One region of the Hydrogenovibrio sp. genome, then DNA from elsewhere that is predicted to be linked to it. Evidence: predicted binding sites of a transcription regulator. Region 1 holds the regulator's gene; each other region holds the start of a gene.
What was found. The regulator PhoB, encoded in region 1, activates phosphate uptake and scavenging genes when phosphate is short. The targets are predictions, from matches to a motif close to GNNTGTCATAAAACTGTCANAT.

Region 1 (3,250 bases):
TATCTTCCACCTGAAAATGCGGCCCTTTTTCATCTTCATACCAGCGCACGGTGATTTCCCCTCCGTCCGGCGTATAACGAATGGCATTGGAAATCAGATTCATCAACACACTTTTCAACGGTTCCTCATAGCCTTTCAAGGCCAAGCTTTCGTCCAACTCGAACGTAAAGGTGTGTTTCCCCTGACTCATCTGGGTGGCATCTTGCTCCATCTTTTTGAGAATTTGTGCAATGGGGACGGTTTTCTCTTTATCCACCAGTGTCTCCGATTCCATCGCCGATAACGTCAAAAGGTCGTTGATAATGGACTGCATGCGCTCCGATTGATTATGCATCTGTTCCAGCGGCTTTTCCCAAATCGAATCCGGCTCCTGACCGTCCATCATCACTTCGATATAACCGTTTAAAACGGTTAAGGGCGTGCGCAATTCGTGCGAGGCATTGGCAATGAAATCACGGCGAATTTGCGCCAAATTGTAGAGTTCGTGAATGTCTTTAACAATCAGCAGCTTATGCGCCTGAAAATACGGAAACAACTTTAAACTGAACACCCGCTGAATGCCGTTCAACGACGACAAAATCACCGATTTGTCATAGACACCCGCTTTGAGGTATCGAATGAAGTCCGGGTGCCGTAATAGGTTTTCGATTTTGCGGTGCGTATCGCTGTGTTTCAGCTTAAACAGTTTTTTGGCGGAATTATTGAACCATTCAATTTGATTGGCTTCGTTGAGCGAAATAATGGCGTCCGGCACCGTCATGGAGGCGGCGAGAAATTGTTCGGATTTATAAAATTGCAGGTCGGCGTGTTTTTCCAGCGAGCGCTGTTTACGTGAGACTAGGTACCCCAGTTCACCCCATAATCCGGAGCCAGGCGGATAAGACACATTGGGCGTGCCTTTCATCCAAAGTTCGAAACGATAGATACTGTAAAGCTGACGAGCCATGTAGAACAGCACATAACCGACAAACGTGGCCATCCACCAATCGGTCACCCATGCGATGAACAGTGCCAACCAAACACTGGTGATGATCCAGGTGAGTTCCCGCGTAATTCCTTTTGACACTGAATCGTTTTCCTCTTAATCAACAGAGAAACGATAGCCAGCACCTCTCACGGTTTGAATCGTATCAGAGGCCCCGACGGGCTCCAATAGTTTTCTGAGACGTCGAATGTGAACATCGACCGTTCTTTCCTCGACCACAACATTCTCCCCCCAGACCTGATCCAATAGTTGGACCCGTGTATAAACCCGGTTGGAGTGCGTCATAAAAAAGTGCATTAACTTGAACTCTGTTGGCCCAAGTTTAACTTCTTGGTCATTGACTGTAAAACGGTAACTGGACAAATCCAGTTTCAAATCGCCGGTTCGAACCACATCCAAGGCATTCTTTTCAGGCGATTGACGGCGCAAAAGCGCTTTGACGCGCGCCACCAACGCACGCGGCGAAAAAGGTTTGACCACGTAATCGTCGGCTCCGGCTTCAAAGCCTTGCACCTGATCGTTTTCTTCCCCACGCGCCGTCAGCATAAGAATGGGCGTACTGGCGATCTGGTCGTTTTGACGGATACGCTGAGCCAGCGAAACACCGGAAACCCCCGGCAGCATCCAGTCCAACAATACGCAATCCGGCTGGTGCTCCAACAACATTTTCCAGCCTTGCTCTGCATTCGGGGCTTCGATGACTTTGTAATTCGCTGCTGTTAAGGTGAAATTCAACATGTCTCGAATCGCGGCTTCATCTTCAACCACTAAAATGCATTGCTCTGTCATAAGTCTTTCTCACTAAGATTCCAGCGTGTTTAGAAATTCATCCAAACGATCACTGTCTAGGTTACGCATATCCATCCCCTGAACCAGGTAGATGATACTTTCCACAATGTTTCGGGCATGATCCGATACACGCTCGGATGCGCGCAACGCAATGATCATTTCCATCAAACATTCTACTTGATCCGGCATTTCTTTCAGAGAGGTTTTCAAATCCACCATGGCTTTGGCAAAAATGTCATCGATCAATTCTTCTTCCTGAATGATTTTACCAGACCCTTCAGTGGAAACACGAGCAAACGAATCCAAAGCGGTTTTCAACATGGCGTTGGAGCGAGTCGAAATATCCATCAACTCAACATAGCCCGGCAATTCGGCGCACTTCACTTCATGCTCTTTTCCGAACACGATGACCATTTTCGCGATTTTAACAATCTCGTCGCCCATACGTTCCAGGTCGATGGCGATGCGAATGGCGGCAATAATCAAACGCAAATCGGAAGCCGTCGGTTGCTGGCGCGCCAATACTTTCGCACACAAACGGTCGATTTCCATTTCCGCTTTGTTAATCGCTTTGTCAAACGCGATGATTTCCACCGCTTTTTCGGTATCGCCGCTGCCTAAAGCGACCAACGCCGTTTCGAACTGACGCTCAACCATCCCTCCCATTTCCAGAATGTGGTTGAACAAATCTTCCAGATTACGGTTCAGCATTTCCGAAATGTGTGAGCTGAATTCTTGTTTTTCCATGTGATGATTCTCCTGATTGTTCTTATAACGATACTCAACCTAATGCAATTTCACTTAACCATAACGACCGGAAATGTAATCTTCGGTGCGTTTTACTTGCGGATTCGTGAACAGAGAGTCGGTATCGGTATATTCGATCAAATCTCCCATGTACATGAATGCGGTATAGTCCGACACACGTGCCGCCTGCTGCATGTTGTGCGTGACGATCAAAATGGTGAAGTCCTTTTTCAGCTCGAAAATCAACTCTTCAATCGCCAAGGTGGAAATCGGGTCCAAAGCCGATGTCGGCTCGTCCAACAACAAAACTTCCGGCTTGATGGCAATGGCACGCGCAATACACAGACGCTGCTGCTGACCACCGGACATGCCCAAAGCATTCTCTTCCAAACGGTCTTTGACTTCTTCCCAAAGTCCCGCCCCTTTCAGAGCCCATTCCACCGTTTCATCCAAAACATTCTTATCACTAATGCCTTGCAAGCGCAAACCGTAACAGACGTTCTCGTAAATGGATTTTGGGAAAGGATTCGGTTTTTGGAACACCATGCCCACACGACGGCGCAATGCCGCCACATCCATATGCTTGCTGTACATGTCATCGCCGTGCAGCAGCATATCGCCTTCCACACGTACAATGTCGATCAAATCGTTCATACGATTAAAACAGCGCAATAAAGTGGACTTCCCGCAACCGGACGGCCCGATAAAGGCTGTTACCCGGTTTTGCGG
Region 2 (3,250 bases), 1.7 Mb from region 1:
GCGGATTTTCCCCGGCCTTTTTTTATGGGCAAAAAAAACTCACCGGCCGGTGAGTTCAAGACAAGGACGTTTTCACGGTTATATTTTATTATTCAGTGCTCACGCGGCCTTTGGGCGCATGATGGATTAATCGGATGTGACCGGCGTCAGGTAACGTTCGCGTTTTTTCGGGACGATTTTGTCGATTTCCACCAGTATCAAACTGTCGATGCAATCGTTGAAGTCCGGGTCGACGCTGAAATCGATAAACCGGCAACCGCCTGGCTCGCACAAATCCGCGTATTGTTTAAACAAGGTCGGCACCTTGACGCCGAACTCGGTCAGTAAGCTGTTGAGCTTTTTATAACTTGTTTTATAGTCGCCGCTGAATTCTTTTTCCGCCAGTTCCAAAATGTCCGGTGACGGCACGAAAGGCCGTTTCCCGGCGGCCAAATCCTGATGGGAGCCCATTTGGGTTTGGAAGAAGGCGACAATCAGTTCTTTGGCGCGTAATGGGTAGGCATCCGACAAGCTCACCGGGCCGAAGAAGTATTTGGTTTCGGGGTGGCGTATCACATAAGCGCCGATGCCGTACCACAGATAATCCAGACTGCGTTTGCCCCAGTAACGCGGTTGCACGAAACTGCGCCCCATTTCCAACGCATTGGGCAGGTAAGGTTCGATGTCCGGTTTCAGGTCGAATAAGGTGCTGGTGTAAAGCCCGTCCAGGCCGTTTTTTTCGATGATTTTCTGGCATTCTCCGATGCGATAAGCGCCGACAATTTCCAAATCCTCTTCGTCCCACAGCACCAAATGGCGGTAGTCGGCATCGTATTTGTCCAAATCAAAGGCATCGCCGGTGCCTTCTTCCACGGTGCGGAAGGTCAGTTCGCGCAAGCGACCGATTTCACGCATCACCGGTGAATCGGCCTCGTAATCGAATAGGAAAATTTTCTTGCCGTCCACCGTCTGTCCCAACAGCTCGCCGTTTTTCAAATCCTGTTTCAAGGCCTTGCGATTCACCGGGTGGGCGATGGTGTTTTCGGTTTCGAACGGCAGTTTGGCAATGGCTTTGCCGGGCTGATTCAAGCGGTAAATGTGTTTACGAAGCAATTTGCTGATTTTGGGGAGCGGCCAATCGCATTTTGCCAGTGACTTCCAAGGAATCATCGGCCCGACGTGGAAAGCAATCTGTTGGTCGTTTTTGTTGAACATCTCCTTGACCAGCATCAGCGTCCCCAGCGGCTTGTACAGGGTGGACAAACCGTAAAATAAAGCGGAGTTGCGAGCGTCGATGTAAATCGGCAAAATCGGCGATTGAGTCTTTTTCGCCAGTTTTAGGAAACCGTTTTTCCACTTGCCGTCGCGCACGCCACTGGGCCGAATGCGCGAGACTTCGCCCGCCGGGAAAATAATCACCGCCTCTTCGTTTTCCAGCGCGGCAATCATGGCTTTGAACAAGGCTTTGTGATTGGCCTTTTCATCCATATTGTCCACCGTCAAAAACAACGATTGGAAGGGTTCGACATTGGCCAGCAATTCATTGGCGACAATGCGCACGTCCGGGCGAATGCTGCGGATGAATTTCAACAGTGCCAAACCGTCCAACGAACCGATCGGGTGATTGGCGACGATGACCACGCGCCCCTCGGCCGGCACATTGTTAAAAGAACGGTTGTTGACCTGATAAGTGAAGTTATAATGTTCCAGGCTTTTGTCGAGGAAGGCAAAACCGCGTAGGTGCTTGTTCTCTTCGATGAACCGGTTGATTTCGTTTTCGTAGGTGAGCTTTTTCAGAAATTTAATCAGCTGTTTGCCGCCCGGCTTCTGATTGAAATCGGGGTATTTTTCGAGAATGGTTTGTTCGATATTCAGCATAATGTTTTCTTCGTCAGTCGTCTTCTTGGATTGCTCTGAGGGCACGTAGGATTCGTCTAGCACGTGCATGGCGGTTCTACTCGTCTCTTAACTGACTTATTCTGAGTTGTCCAGTTGACGTCAAGGTGACAAATGCATGAGTTTCAAATGACGGTTGTGTAACAAAAATATGACAATGGTTTACTAAAAATGATTTCGCTCAGTTATTATGATTTGGCCGGTTTATCGGTGATGATCTTGCTGCTTGGTTTGTTGCTGTTACTAAACGGCTTCGAGCAAACGCGCCAGCTTTGGGTGGCGTCCGCACGCATGGTGGTGCAGTTATTATTTATGGGCGTCTGGTTAAGCTGGGTGTTCAATGCCGACAGTTGGTTGCTGGTGGCATTGGTGTCGGTGATCATGCTGTTGTTTGCCGGTTATGAAATTCTCAAGCGGCAGACGTATCGTTTTCAAGCCAATGGGTTGGCTTCCGGCTCTTTTATGGTGGGGTTATTGTCGTTGTCGATGACCGCTCTGGTGTTGACGATTTTCTCGCTGACGCTGGTGATTCAGCCGCAACCCTGGTACGAAGCGCAATACGCCATTCCGCTGCTGGGGATGATTCTCGGCAACAGCATGACCGCCATCGGCCTCGGCTTGGATACCCTGACCAAAAGCGCCGTGAAACAGAAAGCGCAAATCGAAGCGCAACTGGCCTTGGGCTACACCGCCAAGGAAGCGTTGATGTTCCTGAAAAAGCAAAGCCTGCACACCGCGATGATTCCGGTCATCAATATGCTCGCCGCTGCTGGCATCGTGTCCTTGCCCGGTATGATGACGGGGCAAATCCTCGCTGGCATCGACCCGATGGAAGCGGTTAAATACCAAATCATGATTATGTTTCTGATTACGGTGTCCACCGCTTCGGGCGTGTTGATTGCCTTGTGGTTGGCGCAGAAAAAACTGTTCGACCCACGGATGCGCCTGAATCTGTCACACTTGGTAAAAAGCTGAAAAATAGAAAAACGCCCAGATCGGCTCTTTGAAACCTGTCGGATTTGACAAGGCGCGTTATAATAACCTTAAAGCGCGCTCAGTCTTTGCCGAGTATTTGTCGAATATTGGCAGAACGTTCGCGCGATTCCGTCACCCTAAACCTCAGGTTGAATATGTTACAGCACCCGTATCTCGAATTGCCGAAATCCTTTTTCCAACCCGTCTGGCCGGAGCCGCAGCAAAACGCGCGTCTTGTGGCGGTCAACCGGGCGCTGATGCAGCAAATCGATTGTGACTTGAGTGACGAACAATTACTGGCCCTGACCGCCGGACAGTTGGATTCGCCAGGCCTGGCGGAATTCGATTTACAGCCGCTGGCGCAAAAATACACCGGCCACCAGTTCGGCTATTACAACCC
Region 3 (3,250 bases), 1.2 Mb from region 1:
TCATCGTTATCATCCTTTTAATCTTACACATTAAAAATTACGCATTAAAGCGCAATAAAAATAATAACGTAAAAATACTTAAAACACAAAACCCCGCATTACGGGGTTTTGTGTTGTTTTCGACAACGTAGCAAACTTAAAAAAACGTCAATCAGTCAGACAACGTCGTCAGTTTGACCTCATAAATCGCCGTCGTACCGCTGACTTCGTTGCCAACGATCAAGTACGGCTTTCCTGAGCCGCTATCCGATGCTGAAACAAACTTAAAACCTTCTGGCCCTAAATCGCCTGCATCCACACTGTATGTCGAACCGGAATTATCGTCAGGATCAACGGAAAGATCCCGATCATTGATATATTGAACATATTGTGGCGCGTAAGGGTTGGACACATCATAAACCATAATGCCCCCCATTCGCTCCAAACCGATGAATGCATAGGTATGACCATTAACCTGCCCTACCGTAATCGCCTCCGGCTCTGGACCTTTATTATCGGAACGATCATCCCCGGCATTTTCGGCATTATCGTTATTGAAATCATCACCATAACGTAAGGCCGTCAAACGTTCAAAATCGCTACCAGAGTCAAACACCTGCTCGCCGGTTTCGGCATCCCAAATCGTAAAAGATCTAGCACCATAAGCGTATAGTTTTTCGAAATCCGTGCCACCGTTTTGAACAACGCTGGTATGGTAAGAAAATTTCAAACGTCTTAACTCATCGTCATCGCCAAACCCGCCGTTATCCGAAGACGTCATATTCGAATCCAGGGTGACGTTATCGGAATCGTAATAATCCTTAGCCGAAAACGCATCAACACAGTTATCCGAACTGTCGAAATAATAACCCGCCGCTTCGCAAGCCGCCTGATCCGTTACGTTTTCCAACCAATCCTGGCGATCATCCCCCTCGTTGGCGGTTAATAAATAGGTTTTGCCATTGTAAGTCATGGACGTAATGGAATCCGGCATATACATTCCCATCACCGGCCAGTTCTGAATATGAACACCGTCCTTCTGACTGGCATCTAATTCATTGCCGGGAATCGAATGGTCTTTAAATCCTAAGCCGATAATTTTATCAACCGAGCTATCATTTAAATTAATCACCGCAACCGCATTGGATTCCTGCAAGGTCACATACGCCTTCGAATTATCAGCTGCCACCGAAATATACTCTGGCTCAAAACTCTGGGCCACCGTCGCTTTATTATCCAAAGTTGTCGCGCTGAAACCATCCAACACCATTTTATCGGTCGGCAATTCACTATTTCGAGAGCCACCGACATTGAAATCGGTAAAACCAATGTTGGTCACGGAATAGTCACTCATGGAAACCACGCTGACCGACCCTTCCGGATCCACGGAATAATCACTGTTCGGCTCGCCTTCATTGGCCACCAACACCTTCGAACCATCCGGTGTAAACGTTACCATATCCGGCAAGGCCCCCACTTGGACGGCACGGGCATAAGACAAATCAGCCGTATTCAAAAAAACCACCCAACCATCATTGGTTTTAGGATTCGCCTGCACCGCCACAGCCGCATAGTCTCCATAAACCGAAATACTGTTCGCGGCTCCCACTTCGGAAGTGGCTGAAACAATCGCGTTATCAACCAACATTTGGGCCAGATCCAAACTGCCATATAAAGCCGGTTGCGCCGACATCAAATCCGAAAATACGTCCACTCGCCCACTGTCGGCATTGACCACAAAAATACGATTGTGGTGCTTATCATAGTCGACAATTTCCGCCGCACTAACATCAAAGCCCTGAGAAGCCGTACGACCAACACGCTCCAACCCAACCACTTGGCTGGATGCATCTTTTCCATCCACTCCATCGGAACCGTCATCGCTACTGCCTCCGCAGCCACTCAAAGAAAGTGTTGATACCGTAAATACCAACCCCATTGCCACACTCAGTTTATTCAGAGTCATAATACCCTCTCGGTTTATGTTATTGATCAAATTTAAAATTCGAATCCAATCCTATAAACTTCGAAGCGCTCTTTAATGACACCTTCTTGATAGATTCATGACGTTCAAATGACCATCCAACGAAACATGAATGAAAAGACATAGATAAGAGGCATAAAAAAAGAGGCCAAAGCCTCCTTTTTATAATTACCTACCAACCATAGAGAGTTAAATCTTATGTGACCATCGCCTCACGGCGCTTTTTAACCGCACGACGAATCAGCGCAATGAATACACCCAACATCAACCCCAACACACCGGCCACGGCCAAAATCAATGCTTTTTTGGGTTTTACCGGCTTAAAAGGTTTGCTTGGCGGTTCAACAATTCTTGTAACGTCAAAATCGGCCTTTTTCACTTTATCCTCAGCTTCTTGAAGCTTTTCAATTTCAACCTTTAAGTTTCTCAAAGATTTAGAAAACGGTAAGTTGTTCTGGCGTTGTTTCAATGTATTAATACGATGGTTAACCTCTAAAGCTTTCAACTTTTGTTTCAAATCCGCCAACCCAGAAATATAAGCATCATCGCTTTTACGATTCTGTAAGTTTTTAATTTCTGCCGCCAATATTTCCGTTCCTAACCAATAACGTGATGGATTGGCATTATTTATCACCAACTCTGTTCTTGAACTACCGGAATTGCGTTTATAGTCCAAAGGATCGATTGGCTGATGAATCCCCAATTTTTTGGCCAAGGCATAATCCGCTTGCAAGCGTTCGATCTGAAATTCTCTTTGAAGCTTAACCTTTTCTTTTAACAAACGAATTTGTTCATTAATTTCCGCCTTCGATTGCAAATCCTTTTCTGTTAAAGCTGAAATCTCCGCTTCAATTTCCGCATTGATACGATTATCCTCAATCTGATAATCTTTATTTTTTTGTTTTATTTTCTCTTCAATCGTTAGAATAATATTATCTTTAATATCCTGCTTTGTGCTCGATAAAACCCTATCTAAATAAAGAGAAGCCAATAAATAAGCCTCTTCCGCCCCTTTTCCAGAAACCACAACCGACGACAATAGAGAATCTCCAACCAACGTCTTCTTTTTACTCTCAACAGGCAGGTTTACTGCAACTTGCTTTTCTAAATCGGCACGGATTGCAGACACATTCGCGCCCTTAGCATACAAGAGTCTCACTTTGTCATTTTGACTCAACCATAAAATATTTTCTGGGGACACTAGGTTTTGCGAAAAGTTTTGATATACATCTTGCGGCGATTCAGACACGACCCCTGGAAAGTTCAAAGTCGCCACATCCTTTTCAT

Region 2: a site for PhoB is predicted at 2,003-2,024, ahead of olsF (bifunctional ornithine lipid synthase OlsF). Genes of this name have one in related genera too.
Region 3: a site for PhoB is predicted at 2,030-2,051, ahead of AC0KH7_RS08630 (choice-of-anchor I family protein). Genes of this name have one in related genera too.

The regions. Positions count from the first base shown of each region.
Region 1 covers NZ_OZ223196.1:566,713-569,962, reverse strand. Annotated here, with positions in the region: gene phoR (phosphate regulon sensor histidine kinase PhoR) at 1-1,066, opposite strand, end outside; gene phoB (phosphate regulon transcriptional regulator PhoB) at 1,082-1,774, opposite strand; gene phoU (phosphate signaling complex protein PhoU) at 1,787-2,521, opposite strand; gene pstB (phosphate ABC transporter ATP-binding protein PstB) at 2,576-3,250, opposite strand, start outside.
Region 2 covers NZ_OZ223196.1:2,277,380-2,280,629, reverse strand. Annotated here, with positions in the region: gene olsF (bifunctional ornithine lipid synthase OlsF) at 127-1,857, opposite strand; gene AC0KH7_RS10755 (ABC transporter permease) at 2,047-2,850, shown strand; gene AC0KH7_RS10750 (protein adenylyltransferase SelO) at 3,006-3,250, shown strand, end outside.
Region 3 covers NZ_OZ223196.1:1,810,173-1,813,422, forward strand. Annotated here, with positions in the region: gene AC0KH7_RS08625 (ComEA family DNA-binding protein) at 1-4, opposite strand, end outside; gene AC0KH7_RS08630 (choice-of-anchor I family protein) at 152-1,945, opposite strand; gene AC0KH7_RS08635 (Wzz/FepE/Etk N-terminal domain-containing protein) at 2,160-3,250, opposite strand, start outside.